Regions from separate parts of the Syntrophomonas curvata genome, predicted to be linked through region 2. Evidence: predicted binding sites of a transcription regulator. Region 2 holds the regulator's gene; each other region holds the start of a gene.
The links. The regulator LexA, encoded in region 2, represses DNA repair genes until DNA is damaged. The targets are predictions, from matches to a motif close to CNAACANNTGTTNG.
Positions count from the first base shown of each region.

Region 1: the regulator LexA is predicted to act here: its motif matches at 2,649-2,662, upstream of uvrB (excinuclease ABC subunit UvrB).
Region 3: the regulator LexA is predicted to act here: its motif matches at 2,784-2,797, upstream of ACU70B_RS02560 (CHASE2 domain-containing protein).

Region 1 covers NZ_CM129641.1:332,133-336,415, reverse strand. Annotated here, with positions in the region: gene uvrA (excinuclease ABC subunit UvrA) at 1-574, opposite strand, end outside; gene uvrB (excinuclease ABC subunit UvrB) at 615-2,618, opposite strand; gene ACU70B_RS01615 (acetyl-CoA hydrolase/transferase family protein) at 2,898-4,259, opposite strand.
Region 2 covers NZ_CM129641.1:1,780,189-1,784,471, reverse strand. Annotated here, with positions in the region: gene ACU70B_RS07925 (PucR family transcriptional regulator) at 1-327, opposite strand, end outside; gene ACU70B_RS07920 (Sapep family Mn(2+)-dependent dipeptidase) at 351-1,760, opposite strand; gene lexA (transcriptional repressor LexA) at 2,218-2,838, opposite strand; gene ACU70B_RS07910 (ferredoxin-like domain-containing protein) at 3,136-3,858, shown strand; gene ACU70B_RS07905 (hypothetical protein) at 3,855-4,283, shown strand, end outside.
Region 3 covers NZ_CM129641.1:556,588-560,870, forward strand. Annotated here, with positions in the region: gene ACU70B_RS02550 (S-layer homology domain-containing protein) at 1-198, shown strand, start outside; gene ACU70B_RS02555 (hypothetical protein) at 277-639, shown strand; gene ACU70B_RS02560 (CHASE2 domain-containing protein) at 649-2,556, opposite strand; gene ACU70B_RS02565 (septum site-determining protein MinC) at 2,831-3,499, opposite strand; gene ACU70B_RS02570 (cell division topological specificity factor MinE) at 3,508-3,759, opposite strand; gene minD (septum site-determining protein MinD) at 3,774-4,283, opposite strand, start outside.

The DNA of each region.
Region 1 (4,283 bases), 1.4 Mb from region 2:
AAATCTCTTCATCCGAGGTATATTCGTAGCCATCCACCAGCAAGCGGACAAAACCGTCCCGCAAAAGGTTGGCGATGGTCTTTTTATGCTCCCCTTTCTGCCCCCGGACCACCGGAGCCAGCACCTTGATCTTGCTGCCGTCGGGCAGACTCAGGAGGCTGTCCGCCACCTGGTCCACCGTCTGCCGCCGGATAGGCTGGTGGCAATGAGGACAATGGGGCGTACCTACCCGGGCAAAAAGCAGGCGCAGATAGTCATAGATTTCGGTCACCGTCCCTACCGTGGAACGGGGATTGTTGGAAGTCGATTTCTGGTCTATGGATATAGCCGGGGAGAGCCCTTCGATGTAATCCACATCAGGTTTGTCCATCTGCCCCAGAAACTGGCGGGCATAGGTGGAAAGCGACTCCACATAGCGCCGCTGGCCTTCACTGTAAATGGTGTCAAAAGCCAGACTGGACTTGCCCGAGCCCGACACTCCGGTAAAGACCACCAGTTTATCCCGGGGGATGACTACGTCGATATTCTTAAGATTATGCTCCCGGGCTCCTTTTACATATATATAATCCTTCACGATAATCCTCCTGAGACGTTAAAGCTGCAACATCGGCTCTTTATTTTCTTCTCTTCGCTTTGCCCCGTTTGCTCCGGGCGGGTTGCTGCAGTTCCCTGATGGCGTCGCGGAGCTGGGCGGCCCGTTCGAATTCCAGCCTTTCGGCAGCAGCCTGCATCTCCAGTTCCATCTCGGTGATGAAGCGCCGGCGCTCCTCCCGGGGCAGCTGGGTCAGTCCGTTAATATCATAATCCGCCGGTTCTTCCGCGATGGTGGCTTCCACTGCTGCATATACCGCCTTCTTGATGCTTTCCGGGGTGATATTGTTCTTTTCATTGTATTCAATCTGCAGCCGGCGGCGCCGGTTGGTTTCATCTATAGCCAGGCTCATGGATTCGGTAATACGGTCGGCATACATCAGTACCCGCCCTTCGACATTGCGGGCGGCCCGGCCGATGGTCTGAATCAGGGACCTTTCCGAACGCAGGAAGCCTTCCTTATCCGCATCCAAAATAGCTACCAGGGCCACCTCCGGCAAATCCAGGCCCTCCCGCAGCAGATTGATTCCCACCAGTACATCGAAATCGCCGTTACGCAGATCCCTGAGGATATTCAGCCTCTCCAGGGCATCTATATCAGAATGCATATAGCGTACCTGGATTTTGACATCAGCCAGGTAATCACACAGGTCTTCCGCCATCCGTTTGGTCAGGGTGGTCACCAGTACCCGAAATCCTCGGGCTACCGTAGCCCGGATCTCGGCCATGAGATCGTCAATCTGGTTTTCGGTGGATCTGACCTGTACTTCCGGATCAATCAGGCCGGTAGGCCGTATTATCTGTTCCACCACCTGGGCGCTTCTTTTTATTTCCCCATCTCCCGGGGTGGCGCTCACATATACTACCTGTCCTATTTTATTATAGAACTCATCAATTTTCAGGGGGCGGTTATCCAGCGCCGACGGCAGCCGGAAGCCATAGTCCACCAGATTCTGCTTGCGGGAGCGGTCGCCTTCATACATCCCCCGCACCTGGGGTACGGAGATATGGGATTCATCCATAAAGAGCAGAAAATCAGACGGGAAAAAGTCGATCAGGGTATAGGGAGGTTCTCCCGGAGCCCGTCCCGTAATATAACGGGAATAGTTTTCTATGCCCTTGCAGTAGCCCACTTCTTTTATCATTTCCAGGTCGTAACGGGTGCGCTGTTCCAGACGCTGGGCCTCCAGCAGTTTTCCCTGGCTTTTGAACCGGCTAAGCTGCTGCTCCAGCTCTTCCTCTATGTCTCCGGCCACCTCCAGCATATGTTCCCAGGTAGTAACGAAGTGGGAGGCCGGGAAGATCATTACATGGATGCGGCGGCCGTAGACTTCGCCGGTTATAGGGTTAAATTCTATGATTCTGTCTATTTCGTCACCAAAAAATTCGATCCTGATAGCTTTTTCCCCGGCAGATGCGGGAAAGACCTCCACTACATCCCCCCGGGCCCGGAAATAGCCTCGGCTGAAAGCATAATCATTGCGCTCATAGTGGGTCTCCACCAGCCGCCGGAGCAGCTCGTCACGGCTCAGTTCCATCCCCGGACGTAAAGATATGGCTAATTTATAGTAATCGTCAGGAGCCCCCAGGCCGTAGATGCAGGACACGCTGGCTACGATTATCACATCGCGCCGTTCCAGGATGGATGCGGTAGCCGCATGGCGCATCTTGTCGATTTCATCGTTTATGGAAGAGTCTTTTTCAATATAGGTGTCGGTATGAGGTACATAAGCCTCGGGCTGATAGTAGTCATAATAACTGATAAAATACTCCACCGCATTTTCCGGAAAGAACTGCTTAAATTCCGAATAGAGCTGTCCGGCCAGGGTCTTGTTGGGCGCCATAACCAGGGCCGGGCGCTGCTGCTGCTCGATGATCTGAGCCATGGTGAAGGTCTTGCCGGAGCCGGTAACCCCCAACAGGGTCTGCTCCCGGTAGCCCTGATTCAGCCCTGCGGCCAATCCCTTGATAGCTTCGGGCTGGTCGCCGGTAGCTTTATAGTCCGAGTGTAGCATAAAATTCCCCATTTTTTTACCTCACTTACATGATCCCGGGGACAAACAATTGTTCTCCTCAGATTATAATAGCAAACCGTATAGCGGCAGGGCAAGCATTACAAAAAACCTTTTTAAAGGGATAACAAGACGGAACGGAGATTGCGGAGCCTGAAAAAGGCGGGGCGCAAGGGTATAAAAACATTCAGAGAGGCTGAAGTTAAAACAAAACCGCAGCCTCCCTGATTTCAGCATAACCCCCCACCAGGATTCCGGTATAAATTCAGGTTTATCCTTTGACTATCCGCATGATTAACCCGCACTGCCAAGAATCTTGTTGCTTTTTCTCCATATATTAGCTTCCCGGCAGGCCTTGACCAGTTCATCCTGGCAGTCAGGATGGGATATCGACACCAGGGCTTCGGCTCTTTCCCAGGTGGATTTTGCTTTGAGGTTGACCATGCCATACTCGGTAACCACATAGCCGGTCAGGGAAATGGGCAGGCTGACCACGGTACCGGGGATAAAGGACGGCACGATATTGGACTCGTATTTGCCGGTTTTCTTGTTGAAACGGGCGGAGGGCAGACATACGATTCCCTTGCCGCCCTCGGAATGGAAGGCGGCAAAATGGTAGTCCATCTGTCCACCTGTTCCTGAAATCTGGCGCCGTCCAACCGACTCCGAGGAAACCTGCCCGAGGATATCTACATTGATGCAGCTGCAGATGGATATGACCTTGTCGTTCTGCATAATTACATAAGGATCATTGGTATAATCGGTGTTATATACATGTACCAGCGGATTATCATCCACAAATTCATATAATTTTTTTGACCCCATGGCAAAATTTGCTACCGATACGCCTACGTTGAGTGTTTTCTTCATGTTAGTAATTTTACCGGCTTCATACATCTCCACATAGGCGTCAGCCAGAAGTTCGGTATGCACACCCAGATCCTTTAAATCGGATCCGGCAATTATTGTACCCACGTAATTAGGGGTTCCGCCCACACCCAGCTGCAGACAGGCGCCGTCTTCAATCACTTCCACTATGTGCTCCGCAATCTGCTTATCGATATCAGTCGGTTCAATTACCGGCAGGTGCAGAGGCAACTGGCTGTTCTCGACCTCAACCACACGGTCGACTTTGGAAATATGCAGATACTGGGTATGGGGTCCATGCACCCGGGGCAGGGTGTCATGGACTTCAACCACGATATGCCGAGCCGTTTCCAACTGAGCGCCAAGACTCAAACCGGTAACCGAGAGATTGAGATAGCCCCGGTCATCCATCGGTGCGGCGCAGCAGAATACCACATCGGAAGGCCGGCGCCTGAAAAATTCAGGGATTTCGTGCAAGACTTCGGGGATATGGTAGACTAATCCGTCTGCCTGCATCTTCCTTTCCGCTACCGAGAAAGACAGATCATTCATTATAAAATGCTGCTGGCCGGGATCGCATTTGGCGCATTCACAATAATGCATCATACTGGAGGAAATGATATAGACATTCTGCAATTCATCTCTGCGTTTAGCCAAAGCCTGGTCCAGTTCCAGCGTAGGAGTGACGATTTGCCCGAAATTTACCCGGTCGCCTGATTTAACAATTTTGACCGCTTCATCGGCACTGCATAATTTGCTTCTATATTCATTCCAATAACTGCCGCTCATGCTATGACCTCCTTTACATAGTCA
Region 2 (4,283 bases):
CAACGGGAAATGGTACTCGTTGCATAAGTCTATAATTCCCGGATCCATTTCTTTGATCCATAAATCAATATGGCAAACTACCAGACCGCAGCAGCCGCAGTTTGCCAGGGTGCGGATCACTACTTTTTGCATTTCCACATTATCTTTAATCGCGTAAAAAGCAGTAATATACATCTGATTCTTAATAACCCAACGGGCTATTCCCGGTTCCGCAACCTCCATAACACTGATGCTCTCGATGACATTGTCCAGCCGGTCTTGACCGGCAACCACTCTGGCCCCGGCAAGAGCGCTGGTTTTTAATGCTTCTCTTATGGTTAACTGCATTTTTACCCCCTCGTTATTGCTTTTTAATACAAAGCGTCAATTGCCAATAGGGCAAAAACATAAATCTTTACAGCGGCCAGCATATCAGGAATGGAAATACATTCATCAGGCATATGCTCGTTGCCCCGGCCGTCGGCAAACGGCAGCCGGCGATGGGGAAAATGCGGACCGAAGCAGACCGAGTTCGGAATTTTACGGGCATAGGTGGCTGCCGGATCGGTATAAGGGACTTCCTTATCACCGCTGATCTCATTATAAATATCGGTAAGTATTTCAACCGCCGGCTGCTGCGGATCAAAAAAGCCCGGAGGGTTTAAGGCAGTCTTTTCTACGGTAAATCCAACGCCGGCGACTTTATCGGTCAGACGTCGGATAACCTCTTCTCCTTGGGCGCAGATAGGGTAGCGGATATTGAAATTGACCCGCAAGGCGCCGGTGCTTTGGGAGGACAGAATGCCGGCAATATGAGTAAGCTTGCCGGAATATTCGTCTTCCATGGCAATGTTGAGACCTTCACCATAATAATCGCTTAAGAAGGATGCGATCTGGGAAAGCACTCCGGAGTCTTCCGGGGTCATAAAGGGAGCCCCGGCCAGCTTATGGCAGAGCAGATAAATGGCATTGACCGAACCTTCAGGAGCAGCGGCATGGCTGGATTTGCCCCGGGCAGTGATACGGACATACTCTCCTTCCGCCTGGACCAGAAGGCTGCTGCCGGCCAAGTACTCCCGGGCTTGTTCATAGGCAGCATTTTTCACCAGCAAGCTGGCCTGGTCGGCAACTACATTGGATACGCTGCCTCCCTCGGCCGCGGCTATATTGCCGTTTAAAGCCGGAGAAACGATGTCGGCGGTTAAAATGCCTTTTTCACCGTAGGAGACCGGAAACTGCCCGTCGGCAATCAACGAAAAGACCGGCAGTTTTTCCGTATGTTCGAGGTAATACATGATATCCGACATACTTTGTTCCTCCTCGCAGCCCATGACCAGATGCAGACTATGTTTCAGAGGGATACCCAGTTCTTTTATACAAGCCATGGCATACATGACCATAACCAAGGGCCCCTTATCGTCTTTGACCCCCCGGCCGATGAGATATTCGCCTTGCCGGGTACATTGGAAAGGCGGGTAATTCCAGCTGTTGCCTGCCGGGACCACATCCAGATGAGTAAAAAAGCCGATTTCTTCATCACCTTCACCCAGGTATAATGAACCATAATAATACCGGTGATTTTCAGCAGCGAAACCCAGATTTTCACCGATGGCCAAAGCAGTATCCAGAGCTGCGGCGCAAGCTGCGCCATAGGGTTTACCGGGTTCGGCCTCGCCGCTGACGCTCGGAATCGCTACCAGAGTACTGATGTGATCAATGATTTCCTGCTCCCGTGCGTGTAAAAATGCCTCAATCTGAGCTGATAAAGCGGTTTTATCCATAGAAGCAATCATTCCTTTCATTATGTGAGGGTGAAACAAGCGGCTGGTATTGCACGTGGATCTCCCAATGAATTCAGATGACTGTCAGCAGCGGGCTGCTGGGGTGAATGCCCCCGGTTTTAGATATCCGATATCAGAATAGGCAGGAATTTGTCTTTTTCCGTCACAGTATACCACAAATATTGCAACATTAAACCGGTTCGGTTAAAAACCGTTGCTTTTTGATGCGATAGATAATTTGCGAAAGTACAATTCCCGTTACCAGCGGTATCCTGGTCGTAGAAAAAGGCAACAGAGCCGCCCCCTTTGAAGGGGCAGCCGTAAGAAAAAGGCGATTGGCGGAACTTCGATGCGCTTTAAGGCGCGGTTGGCAGCCTACGGGCAAGTGCATGCCACCGGTTTCCGGTGGTCACGGATTTTTTGCTTCCTTGTCGCATGCCGTCTTTTTGGGGGACGCTTACATCCGGCGTAACAAACCGGAAACCTTGCCTGCTATTTGCACTTTGTCAACTATGATGGGCTGCAGCGCATTATTTTCGGGTCTCAATTCAATATAACCATCCCTGCGGTAATATCTTTTCACGGTAGCTTCATCATCCAGAATCGCTACTATTATTTCGCCATTGGCAGCATCAGCCTGCTGCTTTACGATAAGAAAATCACCGTCCATTATCCCGGCCTCGATCATGCTTTCTCCTTTTACCCGCAGTATATAATGGGTACCTTGGCCGATAAAGTCGGTCGGAATCGGAAGGTAATTCTCGATATTCTGTTCTGCTAAAATGGGCGTACCGGCAGCAACATTGCCAACCACCGGCAAAGCCAGGGTCTGACTGATCAGTTCGGTATCAGCAGACATATCTATGGGAATAATAGCCCGGGGTTTGGCGGGATCTCTTTTGAGCCACCCTTTCTCCTCCAGTTGCAGCAAGTGGGAATGAACGGTGGAACTGGACTTTAATCCTACTGCTTCACCGATTTCCCGAACTGAAGGGGGATAACCGTCGTGGCGGATCTTGTCTTTAATATAGTCTAATATCATCTTCTGTCTGGCAGACAGTTTCCTGTTGTTGTTCATTAATCAACCTCCCCGAAAAATGTACTAGGCTTATCTGTTATGACCAGATTATACCATAATAAATTCAAAAAAACACATGTTCGGTCGTTTTGTTTGCGGCTCTGCTGCCATGGCGAAAACTGTCCCGGTAAGGTATGCCCGCGATAAAAGACCGGCCTTTATGGGATATTGGGCTGGCAGATTCCGCTCTCCCTATAGATTTCTGAAGGTTGGAAGATTGCATAATTATGTCAAAGATAGTGTTAAACATGATATACTGGACTAACTAACAGAACAACTGAAAGGGGAGAATAGACGATGGGGACAGCAATCTTTAAACAGAAAAATGCTCTTTACGCACTGGTGGCAGTTGCCAGCTGCGGCCTGATATCAGCAGAACAACTTGACGGACTTAACCGTCTGGTTCAAGCAGCAAACGTGAATGTCCTTAAAATGACTGCCAGACAAACCCTGATTTTACTTGCTGAAGAGGATGAGATTGCTAACCTGACCGCTGGGCTGGAGCGTATAGGTTTTAAAATTGGTGTCTTTAACAATGCGGTGCGCAATGTAAAGGCCTGTTCCGGCAATGACGATCTCTGTCCCCGGGCGGTGGGCGATGCTTTGGGGCTGGGTATAGCTATACAGGAGAAGTACTACGGGCAGCAGGCGCCTCACGATTTTAAGATTGCCGCGGCCGGGTGCTCCCGGGGTTGCACTGACCCGCTTTGTGCGGATTTTGGCGTTATGTGCAAAAACAGCGGCAGTTTTGATATCTATATCGGCGGCAAGGGCAGCGGACGTAAACCCCTGCATGGGCAGATGCTGGTGTCGGGTGTAAGCTATGACCAGGTGTTTGCCAGTCTGGAATTCGTCCTTGATCGCTACCGGGAACTGGCTTCAGGTAAGGAAAGACTGCACCACACCATTGAACGGGTGGGTATGGATAAGTTTGCACCACCTCTGGGAAGTCATGAGGCAGCAGCCGCGGTTGATGAGGATTTTCTCAATATGCTTAACAGCGAGGGGGCGGTCAAATGATTAATGATGATAATATCCTTAATTTTAATGATATTAAGAACATACTCAAGGATATCTGCTCCGCCTGCCCTCTGGAAGGAAGCAGCGAATGTGTAAAGAGTAAATGTCTCACCGGGTTTTCCACTATTGTGGTGGAATTTTACCGGAGCAAAGGCAAGCTGAACATACCGGGAGCGGAAGGGTTGATACCGCGGGACGATTTTAAGGTCTACGACCGGGATTTAATAGCTTCCTCTATCGGCGAAACCTGTAAACTCTGCCGTCAGTGCCGGGATAATCACAGTGACGATTGTGTAATATCCCTGGTCCGTAACAGCATGGAAACAGCATTCTGGGGTGATGCCATACCCTACCCGGGCAATATCCTGCAATACCTGCAGATGGTCAGAGAAAAAGACTCCGAGCTGGCTGATTATATTATGGCC
Region 3 (4,283 bases), 1.2 Mb from region 2:
CAGGAATTCCGCCGGGGCGACCTGGCACGGGCTCTGGGAGTGCTTCTCACCCGGGACCCGGAGCTAAGTCGTGCCGGCCTTAGAGCCAGCCTGAAAGTAAAAAGCGGTGAAGTACAGGTAAGCCAGGGAAGTAAAGAAGCAAAGAAATCCATATTTGTATCTCAGCCAACGGTACGGATGGTTCCAGTACCAGTGTAAGTCTGACCGCTGGAGAACAGGAGACTGCCTATAGTCTGGCAGTTGCACCGGGTGACTACCGATTTTCCTATTATATAAATGAAGTTGGACCTAACCCTGCAAACCTTTTCCCAATCCGGTGGCGGGGCTGGGGGCGGTTCGGGTGGCATCCCTCCTGAGGCCATCGCCAACCATTCCGTACTGCTATGCGTAAAAGCCTTCAATATTAACAGCAGCGAATATAACAGTACGAATATAGCGGCAGTAGCAGGTACCTGTGGTCTCTACTACAAATCAGCTCTGGCCAATACTGCCGGCATGTGGTTTGACCTGCTAGCCCCGGATGCTGTCAGTGAAGCCTATTTCAGTAACCCGGACAATGCCGTGTCGTCTCTGGTGCTGGGAGCAATCTGGGAGTATTCAGGCGGTGTTTACTTTGGCAGTCAAATCAGCCGGGGGTGATTTTATATGTTATTTAAAGCCTTTATCCTTGGATTTTTCAAAGTGCAAGTCCAGACCGGATAGGGAATAGACTTTGATGGGATGGGTAAATCCCTTGACCAGTTCCGCGCCCACATAGTGGAGGGAGTCTTTGATTTCCCCCGGTGGCAGAAAATCGTAAGAACGCTCCGAAATCAGCACCAGGGTCTCGAAGAGTTTGGTCAAGGCTTCGGTACGGGAAGCCAGGTTCACATCCTCGCCGATCAGGGTATAGTCCATGCGTTCGGGGCTGCCAACGTTGCCTACTACTGCCGGGCCGGTATTGATGCCGATAGCGACCAGCAGAGGAGGGGAGCCATCCTTTTTAGCCCACTCAGCATTAAGCTCTTTGATGGCATCTTGAATTTCTACAGCTACCCTTATTGCTCTTTCCACATGGTCTTCATAATATATCGGGGCGCCGAAGAACGCCATCAGGCCATCCCCCAGATATTTGTCCAGAGTACCGCCATGCTTCTGGATAGTGCGGGTCATAACGGTAAGATACTCGTTAAGACGGGTAATTACATCTACCGGGTCTTTGTTTTCACTGTAGGCAGTGAAGCCGCGGATGTCGGCAAACATAATGGTAACCACCCTCTTGGCGCCGCCGAGCTCAACACTGTCAGGGTCCTTCATAAGCTCCTCCACCACATCAGGGGAAACGTAACGGGAAAAAACCGCCCGGGTTTTACGGCGTTCCATCTCGGCCTGGATAAAGTCGGTGGAGGTGACGACAACATAAGTCAAAAGGATGAGAATCAGGGGGGCAGCCAAGTTGAGCCACCAGTGATAGTGCCATAAGCCGTATACCAGGCCGATGCTTACCGCCATTATGAGCAAAGTGCCCAGCAATCCTTTCCAGGGGCCCCGCCGCCCTACCAGCACTGCGGTGAGCGTCCCGCCGAAGAGCAGGAACAGGAAATTATGCAGCGGACTTACCGGCCGGTACCAGAGATTGGACAGCATACTTTGGGTAATGGCGGCATGGATCTCTACCCCCGGGGTCTCAGGGGAGCCGTGCTTTACCATGTTACTGGTAGTATAGGGGGTGGCGTATACGTCATGTTCATCCTGGGTGACAGAACCGACAATGGCAATCTTATCCTTGAAGTATTCCGGTGCAACTTTGCCGTTTAGCACATCAGCGTAGCGAATATTCTTAAAGGTTTCCCGCGGCCCCCAGAAGGCGGGCATGGCTTTGTTTTCATGGTCGATGGGGATTTTATAGCCCTTAATGTCCAGATAGCCGGGGATGATTTTTAAGTCTTCCACGCCCAGATTTTTCGCAGCCAGGTAGGTGGCCAGATCCAGCGAGGGAATAGGGAATTCGTAGGTATTAACATCCACCAGGGTAGCGCGGCGCACTACCTGGTCTATGTCAGTAGGGGTATTTACAAAACCGATGCCGGACGTATGCTCCATAAACATCTGGTGGGGAAACTTGATGTATTGCACCTTTTCTCCGTTGTCACCGGTTTCAAAATCGAACTCAAAGGGTAGGATCACCCGGCCGTGGCGTTCTATAGCTTGGGCAAAAGCTTTATCCCCTTGCGGTTCTTTCAGGGAACCGAAGGTGAGGTCGAAGGTGACTACCCGTGCCTGGCTCAACTTGTCTACCAGGTCTGCATGCACCGAACGCGGCCAGGCCAGAGGGCCAATTTGTTCAATGGAGTAATCGTCTACGGCAATAACTACTACTTCGTCACCAGGATGTTTAGCCCCGCTCAGGCGGAACCAGGAATCGTAAAGCTTCATTTCCACCCGGGTAAAAAGTCCAACCACTACCAGCAATTGAACAATAAACAATAGTATAATAGGGATGAACAGACGGTGATTAAAAAGGGCAGAAACAATCGAACGCAGGCGTAGCCCGGTTAAACGTTTTTCCGAAAGCACAGAACAAAACCTCCCCAAGCGCCTACCAGGCGTATATGCTGAGATCCTATGGTACAGCATGAACCAACCGCCGGTTCCCGGATGCTGAGGCCGGTAAAGGACAGTGGTACCACTCGTGGCCGCAGGCCGTAATCACGGATTAAAATACAGGTGTTTTTTGACGCGGAATAAAGGGAGCATATCTGCGTTAATCCCAATCTATCCGCCACATTAACCGTAAGCGGCAACGAACATCCGTGCGCCCTATGGGGGCGCGGGCCGCATCCGTTTAAGTCTAGCGCCGCGGCAATTTACCGGAAGTATACTCCTGTACACAGATATTGCCCTCCTCCAGGAAAGCTATTTCCGGGTAGGGCCGTTTATTCTGATCATCACTGGCCCGTGATATTCTGCTGCCGATACGGATCTGGCTGGGAGCCAGATTGAGGGCAAAAACCACACAGTTCTCCTTGCCATAATAACCGGCATGGGCTATGCCAGCCAGTTTACCCAGCACAATGATATCGCCTGCCGCAGTAATTTCTGCACTTTCGTGCACATCACCCCAGATAACCACTGAACCTTCTGAGTGCAGTTTCTGACCGCTACGAAGGTTTCTGCGTATAATTAAATCCTTATTGCCCGTATTAGAAAAAGCGGGGTCGGGCTTTTTTGATTCGGCTGCAGAAGAAGGAGGGGGGGGACCGGCGGTCTTTTCCAATATGCTGCCTCTGCTGGGGGTATTATTGAGAATCATACCGTTATCCAAGCATAGTTTCTGTAATGCGATGAGCTCATCATGAGACAAGGATTGCAGCCCCTCACCCCGGAAAATAACCCGGGAACCGCTGAATAATTGCTTGTTGGCAACTATCTTATCTTCCAGTAAAGAACGGTATTCCTCAAAACTGCCTTTTTCAAAAACCATAACCAGACTGTCATTTATTCCTTTTACTTTTAACATTTGAGATTCTACCTGCCTTTTAGGGGTATGCTGATATCCAGAGCGGCATGTCTACCCTCAGTTATGATTTTTACCTCGGGAACTCCCTCAATTTCAACATGCCGGGCAATAACCTCAATAATCTCTTCCTTTATGACCTCCATGAGCTGAGCCGAAGTTCCCAAACGGTCATGAGTCAAGACCAACCTTAAGCGATTGTTGGCCTGGCCTTTGCTAGAATTATCTTCGCCACTAAAAACCCTTTTCAAAAAATTTAGCACTTTATAAACCCCCTTTAATTACCAGGGAATAAGTTGCGCCCGAGGCTTTTAACCCGGTTCCAGAACGAAATTTCTTCAAAATTCGGGAAATCAACGTGTTCACCCAGCATCCGCCGGGCGATGTTGTTGAACGCGGTTGCTGCCTGGGAACGGTCGTTTAAAATAATAGGCTCACCCTTGTTGGTGGAGACGACGACATTTTTATCTTCGGGGACTACCCCCAGCAAATCAATACATAAATGTTCCATCAAATCCTCGATGCTTAACATGTCCCCGCTTTTAACCATATCGTTTCTAATCCGGTTTACTACCAATTTTATATCCTTGAAATTAGCTGATTCCAGCATGCCTATGATTCGGTCGGCATCACGAACGGCTGACACCTCAGGGTTAGTAACTACAATGGCCCGGTCGGCTGCGGCTATGGCGTTCCTAAACCCCTGTTCGATACCGGCCGGGCAGTCGATAAATATGTAGTCAAACTCAGGCTTCAGTTGGGTACAGAGCTCTTTCACCTGCTCTGG